DNA from 2 places in the Pseudocitrobacter cyperus genome. Region 2 is predicted to be linked to the other one. Evidence: predicted binding sites of a transcription regulator. Region 2 holds the regulator's gene; the other holds the start of a gene.
What was found. Region 2 encodes PurR, which represses purine synthesis genes. Its sites were predicted from a motif close to CANGCAAACGTTTGCNTG; they were not measured.
Positions count from the first base shown of each region.

Region 1: a site for PurR is predicted at 2,589-2,606, ahead of glyA (serine hydroxymethyltransferase). Genes of this name have one in related genera too.

Region 1 is NZ_JAYMYY010000006.1:38,580-46,541, forward strand. Features, by position in the region: gene glrR (two-component system response regulator GlrR) at 1-676, shown strand, start outside; gene glnB (nitrogen regulatory protein P-II) at 744-1,082, shown strand; gene hmpA (NO-inducible flavohemoprotein) at 1,206-2,396, opposite strand; gene glyA (serine hydroxymethyltransferase) at 2,712-3,965, shown strand; gene VSR74_RS18010 (DoxX family protein) at 4,029-4,451, opposite strand; gene hcaD (phenylpropionate dioxygenase ferredoxin reductase subunit) at 4,573-5,775, opposite strand; gene hcaB (3-phenylpropionate-dihydrodiol/cinnamic acid-dihydrodiol dehydrogenase) at 5,785-6,597, opposite strand; gene hcaC (3-phenylpropionate/cinnamic acid dioxygenase ferredoxin subunit) at 6,594-6,914, opposite strand; gene hcaF (3-phenylpropionate/cinnamic acid dioxygenase subunit beta) at 6,914-7,432, opposite strand; gene hcaE (3-phenylpropionate/cinnamic acid dioxygenase subunit alpha) at 7,429-7,962, opposite strand, start outside.
Region 2 is NZ_JAYMYY010000001.1:339,647-347,608, reverse strand. Features, by position in the region: gene VSR74_RS01705 (C40 family peptidase) at 46-903, shown strand; gene sodB (superoxide dismutase [Fe]) at 1,026-1,607, shown strand; gene VSR74_RS01695 (MFS transporter) at 1,645-2,811, opposite strand; gene cydH (cytochrome bd-I oxidase subunit CydH) at 2,985-3,074, opposite strand; gene purR (HTH-type transcriptional repressor PurR) at 3,369-4,394, shown strand; gene punR (DNA-binding transcriptional activator PunR) at 4,391-5,323, opposite strand; gene punC (purine nucleoside transporter PunC) at 5,432-6,625, shown strand; gene cfa (cyclopropane fatty acyl phospholipid synthase) at 6,921-7,962, shown strand, end outside.

The DNA of each region.
Region 1 (7,962 bases), on a different contig from region 2:
CGAAGGGTTATTCCAGGCGGCGGAAGGCGGCACGCTGTTCCTTGATGAAATTGGCGATATGCCCGCGCCGCTACAGGTCAAATTATTGCGCGTGTTACAGGAGCGTAAAGTGCGCCCGCTGGGCAGTAACCGGGATCTGGAAATTAACGTCCGTATTATCTCCGCCACCCACCGCGACCTGCCAAAAGCGATGGCAAAGGGCGAGTTTCGTGAGGATCTCTTCTACCGTCTCAATGTCGTCAACCTCAAGCTGCCGACGCTTGCTGAGCGCACGGAAGATATCCCTCTGCTGGCGAATCATCTGCTACGTCAGTCCGCCGACCGTCATAAACCGTTCGTGCGCGCATTCTCCACCGATGCGATGAAACGACTGATGGCGGCTAACTGGCCGGGGAACGTGCGCCAGTTAGTGAACGTGATTGAACAATGCGTGGCGCTGACTTCGTCGCCGGTGATCAGCGACGCGCTGGTCGATCAGGCGCTGGAAGGTGAAAACACGGCGCTGCCCACCTTTGTCGAGGCGCGTAACCAGTTTGAACTCAACTATCTGCGCAAACTGTTGCAAATCACTAAAGGTAATGTAACGCATGCTGCGAGAATGGCGGGGCGTAACCGCACGGAGTTTTACAAGCTGCTCTCACGCCATGAACTGGACGCAAATGATTTTAAAGAGTAGCACCGTACTTTTGCGTGATTTATGATACGGTGAGCAACCGGTTACGCGACTGAAAAACAGGAACACCATGAAAAAAATTGATGCGATTATTAAACCCTTCAAACTGGATGATGTACGTGAAGCACTGGCGGAAGTCGGTATTACCGGCATGACCGTAACGGAAGTGAAAGGCTTTGGGCGTCAGAAAGGCCACACCGAGCTCTATCGCGGTGCGGAATACATGGTGGACTTCCTGCCGAAAGTCAAAATTGAAATCGTGGTTAGCGACGATATCGTCGATACCTGCGTGGATACGATTATCCGCACAGCGCAAACGGGCAAAATTGGCGACGGCAAAATCTTCGTCTTTGATGTGGCGCGCGTGATCCGTATTCGTACCGGTGAAGAGGACGACGCGGCGATTTAACGCCGCGACTCCCTCACCCCGCCCTCTCCCACAGGGAGAGGGAGAAAACAGCGCAGAGGGTTGTGTTTGCACGAACCTTCCCCCTCTCCCTGAGGGAGAGGGGGAAGGTGAGGGTGCTGTAAATCACAGCACCTTATGCGGCCCGAAGCACTCGTAATGAATGCTCTCCTGCTTCACGCCCAGCTCAACCAACTGCTTCGCGGCAAACTGCATAAACCCTACCGGGCCACAGAGATAAAACTGCATCTCCGGGTCGCTGAACGCCCCTTCCATCGCGCTTAAATCCATCAATCCTTCGCTGTTAAATGCTGCCGCCTGACGATCTGCGTCGGTCGGCTGGCGATACCAGGTATGCGCCGTAAAGCGCGGCAGGCTGGCGCCCAGGGTTCTCACTTCATCAGCAAAGGCATGCACGTCGCCGTTTTCCGCCGCGTGGTACCAGTTCACCTGCGCGGTATGGCTGGATTTCGCCAGCGTATCGAGCATCGCCAGCATTGGCGTTTGACCGACGCCTGCGGAAATCAGCGTCACCGGTGTGTTATTTTCCACGGACATAAAGAAATCGCCCGCCGGTGCCGCCAGATGCACCACATCGCCGACATTCGCGGAGTTGTGCAGCCAGCTTGATACCTGACCACCGTCTTCGCGTTTCACCGCAATGCGATAACCTTTACCATCCGCTTTGCGGGTGAGGGAGTACTGACGAATTTCCTGATGCGGGAAACCTTCCGGTTTCAGCCACACGGCCAGATACTGGCCCGGCTGATAATCCGCTACCGCGCCGCCGTCCACCGGTTCAAATTCAAAGCTGGTGATGAGCGCGCTACGCGGCGTTTTTGCCACGATGCGGAACGGGCGTGTGCCTTCCCAGCCGCCGGTTTTATTCGCATTCTGCTGGTAGATTTCTGCTTCACGGTTGATAAATACCCCCGCCAGCACGCCGTAGGCTTTACCCCATGCGTCCAGCACTTCCTGACCCGGGCTGAACATCTCATCCAGCGTTGCCAGCAGGTGCTCACCCACAATGTTGTACTGTTCCGGTTTGATCTGGAAGCTGGTGTGTTTCTGGGCGATTTTCTCCACCGCCGGGAGCAGGGCTGGCAGGTTTTCAATATTGCTGGCGTAGGCGGCAATGGCATTGAACAGGGCTTCACGCTGGTCGCCGTTGCGCTGGTTGCTCATATTGAAAATCTCTTTCAGTTCCGGGTTATGGATAAACATCCGGTCGTAAAAGTGGGCGGTGAGTTTGGGGCCCGTTTCAACCAGCAGGGGGATGGTGGCTTTTACGGTGGCAATGGTTTGAGCATCAAGCATGGCAGGTTTCCTTTTTTAAATTATTTATTGTTGCATCTTTAATGCATCTTATGAAAATAACCCTGCTTTGTAAATGGTTCTTTGTAACAATGCGTCACGTTAGTTACAACGTGAAAAATTTGCATCACAAACCTGAAAAGATATCCGTTGAAATTTGGCGAGTCTTTATTCCTCAATCCCTTGTGTAGCATGAAGGTAATCGTTTGCGTAAAATCGTTTGTCAAGACCTGTTATCGCAGAACTAATCAGTTATACTGTTGGCCGTTGTCCATCAGGGCTTAAAAAATTTACTGTTAGCTGAGTCAGGAGATGCGGATGTTAAAGCGTGAAATGAACATTGCCGATTATGATGCCGAACTGTGGCAGGCTATGGAGCAGGAAAAAGTACGTCAGGAAGAGCACATCGAACTGATCGCCTCCGAAAACTACACCAGCCCGCGCGTCATGCAGGCTCAGGGGTCTCAGCTCACCAACAAATATGCTGAAGGTTATCCGGGCAAACGCTACTACGGTGGTTGCGAATATGTGGATATCGTAGAACAACTGGCTATCGACCGCGCGAAAGAGTTGTTTGGCGCAGACTACGCTAACGTTCAGCCGCACTCTGGTTCTCAGGCTAACTTCGCGGTCTACACTGCACTGCTGCAGCCGGGCGATACCGTTCTCGGTATGAACCTGGCGCAGGGCGGCCACCTGACTCACGGCTCCCCGGTCAACTTCTCCGGTAAACTGTATAACATCATCCCTTACGGCATTGATGAGTCCGGTAAAATTGACTACGAAGACATGGCGAAGCAGGCTAAAGAGCACAAACCGAAGATGATCATCGGTGGCTTCTCTGCTTACTCCGGCATCGTTGACTGGGCAAAAATGCGTGAAATCGCTGACAGCATCGGCGCATACCTGTTCGTCGATATGGCTCACGTTGCGGGTCTGATTGCCGCTGGCGTTTATCCGAACCCGGTTCCGCATGCGCACGTTGTCACCACCACCACCCACAAAACCCTGGCGGGCCCGCGTGGCGGCCTGATTCTGGCGAAAGGCGGTAGTGAAGAACTGTACAAAAAACTGAACTCTGCCGTTTTCCCAAGCGCACAGGGTGGCCCACTGATGCACGTTATCGCCGGTAAAGCGGTCGCACTGAAAGAAGCGATGGAGCCGGAATTTAAAGTTTATCAGCAGCAGGTTGCCAAAAACGCCAAAGCGATGGTGGAAGTGTTCCTGAACCGTGGTTACAAAGTGGTTTCCGGCGGTACTGAAAACCACCTGTTCCTGCTGGATCTGGTCGACAAAAACCTGACCGGTAAAGAAGCTGATGCTGCCCTCGGCCGCGCTAACATCACCGTCAACAAAAACAGCGTGCCAAACGATCCGAAGAGCCCGTTCGTGACTTCCGGTATCCGTATCGGTTCTCCGGCTGTAACGCGTCGCGGTTTTAAAGAAGCGGAAGTAAAAGAGCTGGCTGGCTGGATGTGTGACGTTCTGGATAATATCAATGATGAAGCGGTTATCGAGCGCATCAAAGGTAAAGTTCTGGAAATCTGCGCACGCTTCCCGGTTTACGCATAATTCTGTTTTGCCGAACGACAAAAGGCCGCGCAAGCGGCCTTTTTTGTGTCATCAGGTTTTTTATCAACGGCGATCTAACGAAATCGCGCCCGGCCCGGTAATCGCCAGCAGCAGGAACCCGCCTGCAATACTGACGTTTTTATAAAAGTTAATCATGTTTGGCACCACTGCATCGCCGGTCATATCCCAGTAATGGTGGCCAATCACCGCCGTACCCAGCGTATAGAAAACGAAGATAACCGCCAGCGGACGCGTGAAGAAGCCCAGTACAATCAGAATGGCGACTGGCACTTCCATAATGATGGCGATAATCGCCGACAGGGTTGGCACTGGCGCGCCCGAGGACGCCATATACTGAACCGTGCCGTCGAAGCCCAGCATTTTCGGATAACCGAAAATAATAAACAGCAAAACGAGAGCGATGCGCGCGATCAGCAGTATCAGCGAACGTGATGTGCCAAAGTCGAAATAACGTAGTGTGTTCATAGTCTTCCATTGTGTTAAGACGTGTTCTTAAAACGTAATACACAATGTGACTCTCTGCCACGCGATGCGCCGTTATGTTTACCGATCGCTGAAAAGGTCGCCAGCGCGACCTTTTTCTGACTTACAGCGATTTAAGCGCCATGCTCTCATCGGTCAGCGCATCAACGGCAAGCGGTTTGCCCGACTGGATCAGTTTACGCAACACGCGCACTTCACGCCCCTGATTTAGCGCTACGGCTCCAGTCAACACCCCGTCGCGCAACTGGCACCATATCGCTTTTCCCGCGTCCGGATTGCCGCGATAGATCCAGTTTTCGCCCTGCATCTCACCGACAAATTGCAGATTATCGCTGAACTGATCTGTCCAGAACCAGCCTGGCGCGGCGACGGGAAGGGGTTGTTCAAGCATCGCAGCAACGGCGATTTGCGCCTGAACGTTAGCGTTTTCCCAGCTTTCAATGCGATGCAGTGAACCGTCAGGCAGACGAGTTATCGCCACATCACCGGCGGCAAATATCGCCGGGTCAGCGGTAGCACAGCGCGCATCCACCACGATACCGTTAGCGGTTTCCAGCCCGGCCTCGCGGGCGAGAGCATCGTTCGCCACAATGCCGATACCGTAGATCACCGCATCGGCTGAAAGCTGCTCGCCATTGTGTAGCGTCAACCGAAGGTCGTCGCCTGAGTCAATATGCTCAATGGCGTTGTTTAGCCGCAGGCGAACACCAGCCTGTTGGTGGCGGCGGATGAGATAGTCACGCACCGGCGGCGGCGCATTGCGGCCCATCACTGTCGGCGCGAGTTCGACGACAGTAACCAGGCAACCGCGCTGGGTCGCGCTGGCTGCCAGCTCAAGGCCAATCGTTCCTGCGCCAACTATCACCAGTGATTTCCCCGTTTCCAGCACCGGGCGCAAGCGTTCAGCATCGAGCGCATGACGCAGGGTGAAGCAGCGTTCCCCCAGCGCATCAAGCATGGGCAGTGGACGCGCCGCCGCGCCGGTGGCTATCAGTAGCTTCGTCCAGCGATAGGTCTGTCCGTCTGCCAGCACGACCATTTTTGCCTGCCGATCAATCCGGCGAATCGTTACACCGAGATGCAACTGCACATTGTTTGCCTGCCACCACCCGGCGGCAAGCACCGGCTGAAGCTGCGGATTGTCGTCCAGAAGCATTGCTTTCGACAGCGGCGGACGCTCATAGGGCAAATATTGCTCGTCTGAGAAAAGGTGTAATTCACCGCTAAAACCCTGCTGGCGCAAAGAGGCTGCCGCCATCGCCGCCGCCTGACCGCCGCCAATAATGGCAATGATTTCATCGTTCATGGTGGCTCCTTATAAATCCAGACCAGCAGCAACGTGGCGGATGCCGCGGATGGCAAGACCCGCATCGGCATTAATCATTACGCCGCTCAGCGCCCGATTATTGCGTCGTGACGCCAGCATCACGTAGGGCCCGGTAAAATCTGCCGGGTCGGGGAAGAACTGTAGCGGTAGAATGGCGGCGATTTTTTCCGGCGTCAGCGACTGCATAATTGAGGTGTCGCTTTGCCCCAGCGCCTGTGGCCCGCGCAGGTCGCTGGCCATGCCGCACGGCCCAACGCCGTTGACGCGCACTTTCGGCGCCAGTTCATAGGCCAACTGGCGAATTAACCCTGTCGCCGCATGTTTACTGGCGGTATACAGCGGGCCGCCGCCGCCTGGATACCAGGCGGCGTTAGAGAGCGTGAAAATGATGCTGCCAGAGCTTGCGATCAGCGCCTGCGCGCAGGCTTTCGCGCCCAGCAGATAACCGAGCACGTTGACGTTAAACAGCTCGTGGAAACCGCTCTCCAGCGCATCGGCGGAGGTATTCACCAGCGAGGCGTTGTGATCCCAAATCCCTGCGTTGCCAATAAAACAGTCCAGCTTGCCAAACTGTGTCAGTATCTGATCAACCGCGCGCTGGTAATCGGCGTAGCAGGTGACGTTACCCTCGACCGCCAGCACATGTTCGCCAAAACGCTGGCGCAGGCTGGCGACTTTGGCGCCCGACAGTTCGAGTGTGGCGACTTTCGCGCCCTCTTCAATAAAGCGCTCGACCAGCGCCAGACCCAGGCCGGAGCCGCCCCCGGTGATAAATATCACTTCATCTTTCAAATCGCTCATGATGCCTCCTCCGGGATGTCGACATACACGTCGTCGCCTTCTACAAATACCGGGTAGGTGGCAATCGGGTCGGTGGCAGGCAGGCACATCGCTTTACCGGTTTTCAGGCAGAAACTGGCGGCGTGCAGCGGGCACTCCACGGTGGCATCATCTTCCAGATACCCTTCGGACATCGACGCGTTGCCGTGGCTGCAACGGTCGTTGATGGCATAAAACTCACCGCCGACGTTGAACAGGGCGATGACGGGAGAGGTTTCCAGACGGAGGGCTTCCCCCTCCGGTAGCTCCGCAGTGGAGCAGGCTAATACACGGCTCATCAGAACAATACACTCAGGTTGTGGGAGGTGATCACCGCCTGATCGAGCACGATCTCACGTGCCAGCAGACGCCACTGTTCGCCATCCAGGCGGCGCACTTTGTCAAAGCGCGTTCCGATGTAAAAGGTTTCATCACGCTCTTTTTGCGCGCGATAAAGCAGATAATTGACTCGCACGGCAAACACATTCGGCTGATCTGTTTCACTCACCTGGATATTGCTTATCATGTGACGCGTGCGCGACGGCGGTTCTTCCGCCCACGCCATTCCGGTTTCCAGACGGGCTATCCGGCGCTCAAGCTGATCTTTGTTGTCGTTAAAGATCCAGGTGGTCGGCGGCTGTTTGCCTTTTCGACGATCGCGGGTTTGCGCGTTTACCGTGGTGCGCATGGTGTAGACGATCTCTTCATCAAGCTGATCCAGCCAGTCGCGGAAACGCCAGTCGTCGAGTAGTGAGGCTTCCAGATAGAGAAACTGGGCGATGCGATGATGCAGTTCTAAAGAGACAGGGTTGCTCATTTCATCACCTCCTGCTGGTATGCGGCGGTTTTCTCATCCACTTCCTGCCAGCTTTCACTGGCGAGGAGATCGGCCCAGCGCTGATACATCCCGCGCGCGGCGGTTTCCGAGAAGATGTAGTTGGTAATACCCGGAATGCCGTCTTCGCGACGTTTTTCCTGGCCGAGCCCCATTTGCAGGCAAAGCTGACTGTTACGCGCTTTGTTGCCTTTCAGCAGTTTCTGGATCTCGCACCAGTTTTCCGAGTCATCTTGCTCCAGGAAGCCCGCCGGGCCGAAGGCGCGGGTGGCGCTGTTTTCAAAGGCCGCTTTCACCTCATCAGAGGCGGCTTTATCGGTAATGCAGAAAGCCCATACTTCAACCTGATCCGGGCCGCGGGGGTGCCAGACGCGCAGTGTGGCGGTACCGTTCAACCAGGAAAGCGTCGGGAAAATGTTGTTATGGCCGGCGAGACGCAGGGCGCGTACTTTGCCCAGCCGTTGCTCCGCCTCTTCATACGTTTCGCGGTAATAGCTGGAGACTGCGCCATC
Region 2 (7,962 bases):
TACTCAGGCATGACTTTTATGCCTCCATACTCAGAGGATTGCTCAGTGGCGCGGATAAAAAAAATGTCGATCACGCTCTGTGCTTTGCTGTTTTCATCATTAACATTCTCGCCGCTCTCACAGGCTTCCGGTCATACGAAAGCAACGGCGACGCCGAAATCGCTTTCTGCGAAAGGAAGCGAACGGAAGAAGAAAAGCACCGTCAGCAAAAGCAGCAGCAAGAAGAAATCCACCCCTTCAGCCAGTAAAAAAACGGCTACTCACGCTCCGGCAAGCAAAAAAATCGCCTCGACCGCCAGTAAATCATCCCGCACCGCGCGCGTCGCCAGTAAAAGTAAAACGACAACCACGCGTCGCAGCAAGAGCAGCACGATGAAAACAGCCGCGGCAAATGTCACCACCAAATGCGTGGTGCGCAAGGGCCATAAGAAATCCTGTACCACCCGCGCAGTGGATAGCAAACCGTTAACTATCGCTGAAGCGCATAAAGCACGGGTGCAAAAAGCGCAGAAAACCGCGATGAATAAACTCATGGATCAGATCGGTAAACCCTACCGCTGGGGCGGCAGTTCCCCGCGCACCGGTTTTGATTGCAGCGGACTGGTCTACTACGCCTATAAAGATCTGGTGAAATTCCGTATCCCACGCACGGCAAACGAGATGTACCACCTGCGCGATGCCCGGGCAATCGATCGCGGTGAGCTGGAAAGCGGCGACCTGGTGTTCTTCCGTACCCGCGGACGCGGCACCGCCGATCATGTCGGTGTTTATATCGGCGGCGGGAAATTTATTCAGTCTCCGCGTACCGGCCGTGATATCCAGATAACGTCTCTCAGCGAAGATTACTGGGATCGCCACTACGTGGGCGCGCGTCGCGTCATGACCCCGAAAACCATCCGCTAAACCCTGCCCTGCCAGACTGCTGGCAGGGTAACCTTCTCTTTTATCACACCTTTTAATTTGTTACTCTATCCACACTCAGTACAAGGTTACTGGGGTAATTAACTATAAAAAGGAGAGTAGCAATGTCGTTCGAATTACCTGCATTACCGTATGCCAAAGACGCTCTGGCGCCGCACATTTCTGCCGAGACGCTCGAGTATCATTATGGAAAACACCACCAGACTTACGTCACCAACCTGAACAATATGGTGAAAGGTACGGCGTTTGAAGGCAAATCGCTGGAAGAGATCATTCGCACCTCTGAAGGCGGCGTGTTCAATAACGCAGCACAGGTCTGGAACCACACCTTCTACTGGCACTGCCTGGCACCAAACGCAGGCGGCGAACCGACTGGCGCAGTGGCTGAAGCCATCAACCGTTCTTTCGGTAGCTTTGCCGAGTTTAAAGCACAATTTAGCGATGCGGCTGCGAAGAACTTCGGTTCCGGCTGGACGTGGCTTGTGAAAAAAGCAGACGGCAGCCTGGCGATTGTCTCCACGTCAAACGCGGGAACCCCGCTGACGACGGATGCCAAACCGTTGCTGACCGTCGATGTGTGGGAACATGCTTACTATATTGATTACCGCAACGCGCGCGTCAGCTACCTGGAGCACTTCTGGGCGCTGGTGAACTGGGCGTTTGTTGCTGAAAATCTGGCGGCATAATGAAATAACGCAGAAGGAAACCCCTTCTGCGTTTCTGTTACTGGCTAACGATAATCTCTTCACGCTGTGAGCGACTGCTGAAAAATACCAACAACAGCGCCAGCCCTGCCACAATCGCCCCCATCACCGGCACAAAGCTGTAACCCAGGCCGCCGGAAATTACCGCTCCGCCCGCAACTGCGCCCAACGCATTGCCCAGATTAAACGCCCCGATATTAACCGAAGACGAGAGCCCTGGCGCTTCATGAGCCACACGCATCACACGCATCTGCAGTGGTGGCACGACAGCGAAGGTCGCGGCTCCCCAGATAACCATGCTGACCGCAGCACCGATTTCCGTGCGCGCAAGGAACGGTATCGCCAGCATTATCAACATCAGAAGCAACAAAAATCCCTTCAGCGTGCCGCTGACGGAACGATCGGCAAACTTACCGCCGAGGTAGTTCCCCAGAGAAAAACCGACGCCAATCAGCACCAGCATCAATGTGATAAAGGTAGAGGATGCATCGGTAATGGTGTGCAATACCGGCGAAATATAGGTATAGAGCGTAAACATCGCTCCCGCACCGAGCACCGTCGTCAGCAAAGCGGAAAGCACCTGCGGGCGCACCAGCACCGAAAGTTCGCGTTTCACATCCGGTTTTTCACCTGCCCCGCCCTGCGGTAACGAGAGCCACAGGCTAACTATCGAAATCACGCCAAGACCCGCCGTTGCCAGGAACGACATCCGCCAGCCGATGGTTTCGCCAAGCCAGGTGGCTGCGGGAACACCGCCGATGTTGGCAATCGTCAGCCCCATAAACATAGTGGCGACCGCGCTGGCTTGTTTGTGTTTTGGCACCACGCTTGCCGCAACCACCGAGCCCAGGCCAAAGAATGCGCCATGGTTGAGGCTGGTAATAATGCGCGAGAGCATCAGGGTGGTGTAATCCGGCGCGATAGCCGAGAGCACATTGCCGAGGGTGAAAATCGTCATCAGGAAGATTAAGGCATTGCGCCGCGCACGATGGGAGAGCAGTAACGTCATCAGCGGCGCACCCACCATCACCCCTACAGCGTAGGCGCTGATTAACATACCTGCGGCAGGAATTGAAACATCAACCCCTTCAGCGATAACAGGTAAGAGCCCCATCGGCGAAAATTCGGTGGTGCCAATCCCAAATGCGCCAATGGCTAACGCCAGTAAGGGAAAATTGACTTTCATGCAATGACTCCGGTTTGCCGCAAATCTGGACGGCGTGACAACTGAAGGCAAAAGCATGACATCGATCACAAAAAAACAGAAGTGTACAAATTAGCAAAATAGTTTTGCTGATGTGATAACAATCGATATGAGGAATTGAAGTGAGGGAGAGTGAACTCTCCCTGCGAAATGAATTAATGCAGGACGGCAGTTAGCCCGGCCGCCACGATCAGCGCCAGCGTAATAACCGTCGTGGTAATTGACATCTTCAGTTCAGTACTCATCAATTTTTCTCCTTGTTATCACCACACCAAAAGTGAGTTAAATCATTTTTGCACACTTAATAGCAAAAATCTTCTCTGATTTCACACGATAACCGATTTTGCGCTTCCACTTTTGCCAAAGATCAGACAAAATTCGACGCTAATTTATAAGTGTATCGGCCATTGACCCCCTCCTGTCGTCCTGTGTCGTTTTCCCGGCGAACCGCAATTCATAACATTGCGTCAGGGTGAGTGAAGGCAAACGTTTTCGTAGTTAATCGAACGGGGGCAGGCCCGGGTCTGGAGTGAGATGGAATGGCAACTATTAAAGATGTAGCGAAACGCGCAAACGTTTCCACTACAACTGTATCACATGTGATTAACAAGACGCGCTTTGTCGCCGAGGATACGCGGGAAGCGGTATGGGCGGCAATCAAAGAGCTCCACTACTCTCCAAGCGCCGTCGCCCGTAGTCTGAAAGTCAATCACACCAAATCCATTGGTTTGTTGGCAACCAGTAGTGAAGCGGCCTACTTCGCTGAAATAATTGAAGCCGTTGAGAAAAACTGTTTTCAGAAAGGCTATACCCTGATCCTTGGCAACGCCTGGAACAATCTTGAGAAGCAGCGCGCTTACCTCTCTATGATGGCGCAAAAGCGCGTAGACGGCCTGCTGGTGATGTGTTCTGAATATCCGGAATCGCTGCTGCAGATGCTGGAAGAGTATCGCAATATTCCGATGGTGGTGATGGACTGGGGCGAAGCCAAAGCTGATTTTACTGACTCGGTCATTGATAACGCCTTCGAAGGTGGCTATATGGCAGGCCGTTATCTGGTGGAACGTGGCCACCGCGAAATTGGCGTCATCCCCGGCCCGCTTGAGCGTAACACCGGTGCGGGCCGCCTGGCCGGTTTTATGAAAGCGATGGAAGAGATGCATATTAATGTGCCGTCCAACTGGATCGTTCAGGGTGATTTCGAGCCTGAATCCGGCTATCGCGCCATGCAGCAAATCCTCTCGCAGAATCCGCGTCCGACGGCCATTTTCTGCGGTGGTGATGTCATGGCGATGGGTGCGCTCTGCGCCGCTGATGAAATGGGACTACGCGTCCCGCAGGATATCTCCCTGATTGGTTACGACAACGTGCGCAACTCTCGCTTCTTTACGCCGGCGTTGACCACTATCCACCAGCCTAAAGACTCCCTCGGGGAAACCGCCTTTAATATGCTGATGGACAGAATTGTCAGCAAACGCGAAGAGTCGCAGTCGATTGAAGTCCATCCGCGCCTCATCGAGCGCCGTTCCGTCGCCGACGGCCCCTTCCGCGATTACCGTCGTTAAGGCTCTCTGCGAACGCCATTTTCCGGCGTTCGCAGCCACTCGCTGTTCAGCGTTTCACTGTCGCCCAGATAGTCCAGCAGCCAGCCTAACGCTACAGATGTATCGTTTTGCTGCCACGTCAGACAACAAGCCGCATCCGGAAAAGGGTTTTCCAGTTCCAGTGCCACCCACTCGCCCGTGTCTATCTTCGGACGCGCAAAATGTTCTGGCACCATTCCGACGCAAAGCCCCGCGGATAAACAGGTCTCTGAAGAGCCCCAGTCTGGTACCACAACCCGTTTCTGGTTATCCAGCAGCCAGGTGATTCGTTTTGGCAACGAGCGCGAAGTATCCTCACGCACCAGCGAAGGCCAGTTGCGCAATGTATCATCGCTAAATGGCCCGCTCATCTTCGCCAGAGGATGCTGGCTTGCCACCACGCACTGCCAGCTCAGCATACCCATATCGCGAAAGGCATAACGCCCCCCAACGGGGATCGCCTGCGTCGCGCCAATCGCCAGCTCAACCCGGCCATCTGCCAGCGCATCCCAGACGCCGTTGAACACTTCCTGATAAACCAGCAGTTCAACATCACTGAAGTGCCGATAGAAATCGACAATCATCTGCCGGGTGCGCTCAGGCCTGACGATATTATCAACCGCAATGGCCAGTTGACCGCGCCAGCCATTGGCAATTTGCTGGCACTGCTGACGAGTGATCTGCATTTTTTTGATAACAGAACGCCCTTCTTTCAAAAACCACGCCCCCGCAGGCGTCAGCTCAACATCGCGATGACGGCGTTCGAACAGCGGAACCGCCAGCCACTCTTCCAGTTGCCGCACCGTGTAACTGATTGCTGAAGGTACCCGGTGCAGTTCATTCGCCGCACCGCTAAAGCTGCCGTTACGCGCAACGGCATCAACCACTTCCAGTGAATATTCAGACCACATGCTCTGCCTACAAAATTTTTGAAACCAGGCCGCAAATATTAGCGTTTCACAAGCCAGATTTCACTCTCTACACTCTCAGCCTCTTCCGACACAAGAAAAGGCGTTTTTATGCAACCTGGGAAAGGATTTTTAGTCTGGCTGGCGGGCCTGAGCGTATTGGGCTTCCTGGCCACTGATATGTATCTTCCGGCCTTTGCCGCCATTCAGAGCGATTTGCAAACACCGGCGTCTGCCGTCAGTGCCAGCCTGAGTCTGTTCCTTGCCGGATTTGCTATCGCGCAACTGCTGTGGGGGCCGCTCTCTGACCGTTATGGCCGCAAACCGATTTTGTTAACAGGCCTGGCGATTTTCGCCTTCGGCTGCCTGGGAATGCTGTGGGTGCGCGATGCCAGCATACTGCTGGTGCTGCGTTTTATCCAGGCGGTCGGCGTCTGCGCAGCGGCTGTCACCTGGCAGGCAATGGTCACAGACTACTATCCGGCGCAGCGTATCAACCGTATTTTCGCCACGATTATGCCGCTGGTTGGCCTCTCTCCGGCACTGGCCCCCCTGCTGGGAAGCTGGATCCTGCATCACTTCGAGTGGCAGGCTATTTTCACCACGCTGTTTATCATTACGCTGATTTTGATGATCCCGGCGCTGCGCCTGAAGCCCGCCCACCCGAAAGTGTCCGCAAACCCGGACAAACTGACCTTTATGAAGCTGCTGCGCAGTCAGGATTACCGCGGCAACGTGTTGATATACGCCGCCTGTTCCGCCAGCTTCTTTGCCTGGCTGACCGGGTCGCCATTTATCCTCAATGCCATGGGTTACAGCCCGACAGCCATTGGTCTGAGCTATGTTCCGCAGACCATCGCCTTCCTGATAGGCGGCTACGGCTGCCGCGCGGCGCTGCAAAAATGGGATGGCGGCAAGCTCCTGCCGTGGTTGTTGATGCTGTTCGCCATTAGCGTGTTTGCCACCTGGGGCGTCGGTCTGACACCGCATGTCTCGCTGACCGCCCTGCTGATCCCGTTCTGCGTGATGGCAATGGCAAACGGCGCTATCTATCCTATCGTCGTCGCCCGCGCTCTGCGCCCATTCCCGCAGGCTACCGGGCGTGCGGCCGCCTTACAAAATACGCTGCAACTGGGGCTGTGCTTCCTCGCCAGTCTGGTCGTTTCATCATTGATTGCCGCACCTCTGCTGGCGACCACCAGCGTGATGGTGGCCACCGTTGTGCTCGCAGGTATCGGCTACAAGATGCAGGCTGGCGCGCGCATTGTCGAAAATGATTCACCAAAGGAATCATCTCGCGCATAAAATGATAAATATCAATGTTATGAAGCCGTAATTAGTTTGCTAAGATTTTTAATTGAATCAGTAGATTTTGCGTCCTATACTGGATCCGTATCACATAATTACAGACGTTATTATTTTTAACGGGAGGAGGACGCCTCCCGGTTCTCCATGGATGGTCATTTCGGCAAGGGTAATCTCCCTTCCTCTGTGCTACGTCGGATAGCAGGCTCACGGGCTATCCGTGAGATTTCTCACAAACTCAAAAAAGCGTCTACGCTGTTTTAAGGTTCTGATCACCGGGTCGGATGGAGAAGCTATGAGCTCATCGTGTATAGAAGAAGTTAGCGTACCGAATGATGACTGGTACCGCATCACCAACGAATTGTTAAGCCGGGCGGGCATCGAAATTAACGGTAACGGCCCTGCCGACTTGCAGGTGAAAAATCCCCAATTCTTTAAGCGTGTTTTGCAGGAAGGTTCACTGGGGTTGGGTGAAAGTTATATGGACGGCTGGTGGGAATGCGAGCGTCTGGATCTCTTTTTTCACAAAGTGCTACGCGCCGGGCTGGAAAATCAACTGCCGCGCCATCTAAAAGATACGTTGCGTATCGCCGCTGCTCGTCTGTTCAATCTTCAAAGTAAAAAGCGCGCCTGGATGGTGGGTAAAGAACATTACGATCTCGGTAACGATCTCTTCAGCCGTATGCTGGATCCCTTCATGCAGTACTCTTGCGGTTACTGGAAAGAGGCGCAAACGCTTGAAGAGGCTCAGCAGGCGAAACTTAATCTGATTTGTCAAAAGCTGAAATTAGAACCCGGTATGCGGGTGCTCGATATCGGCTGCGGCTGGGGCGGGCTGGCGCAGTATATGGCCGAACAATACGGCGTAAGCGTCGTAGGCGTGACGATTTCCGCAGAGCAGCAAAAGATGGCGCAGCAGCGTTGTGAAGGGCTGGATGTCACCATTTTATTGCAGGACTATCGCGATCTTGATGACAAATTTGACCGCATCGTGTCTGTCGGTATGTTTGAGCACGTCGGGCCGAAAAACTACGCGACCTACTTCTCAGTGGTGGATCGTAACCTGAAGCCTGACGGCCTGTTTCTGCTCCATACCATCGGTTCAAAACGTACCGATCTGAACGTCGATCCGTGGATTAATAAATACATTTTCCCGAACGGCTGTTTGCCCTCCGTGCGCCATATTGCCAATGCCAGCGAGCCACATTTTGTGATGGAAGACTGGCACAACTTTGGTGCCGACTACGATACGACGCTGATGGCCTGGCATGAGCGTTTTATCCAGAGCTGGCCGGAAATTGCCGATAACTATTCTGAGCGCTTCAAGCGGATGTTCA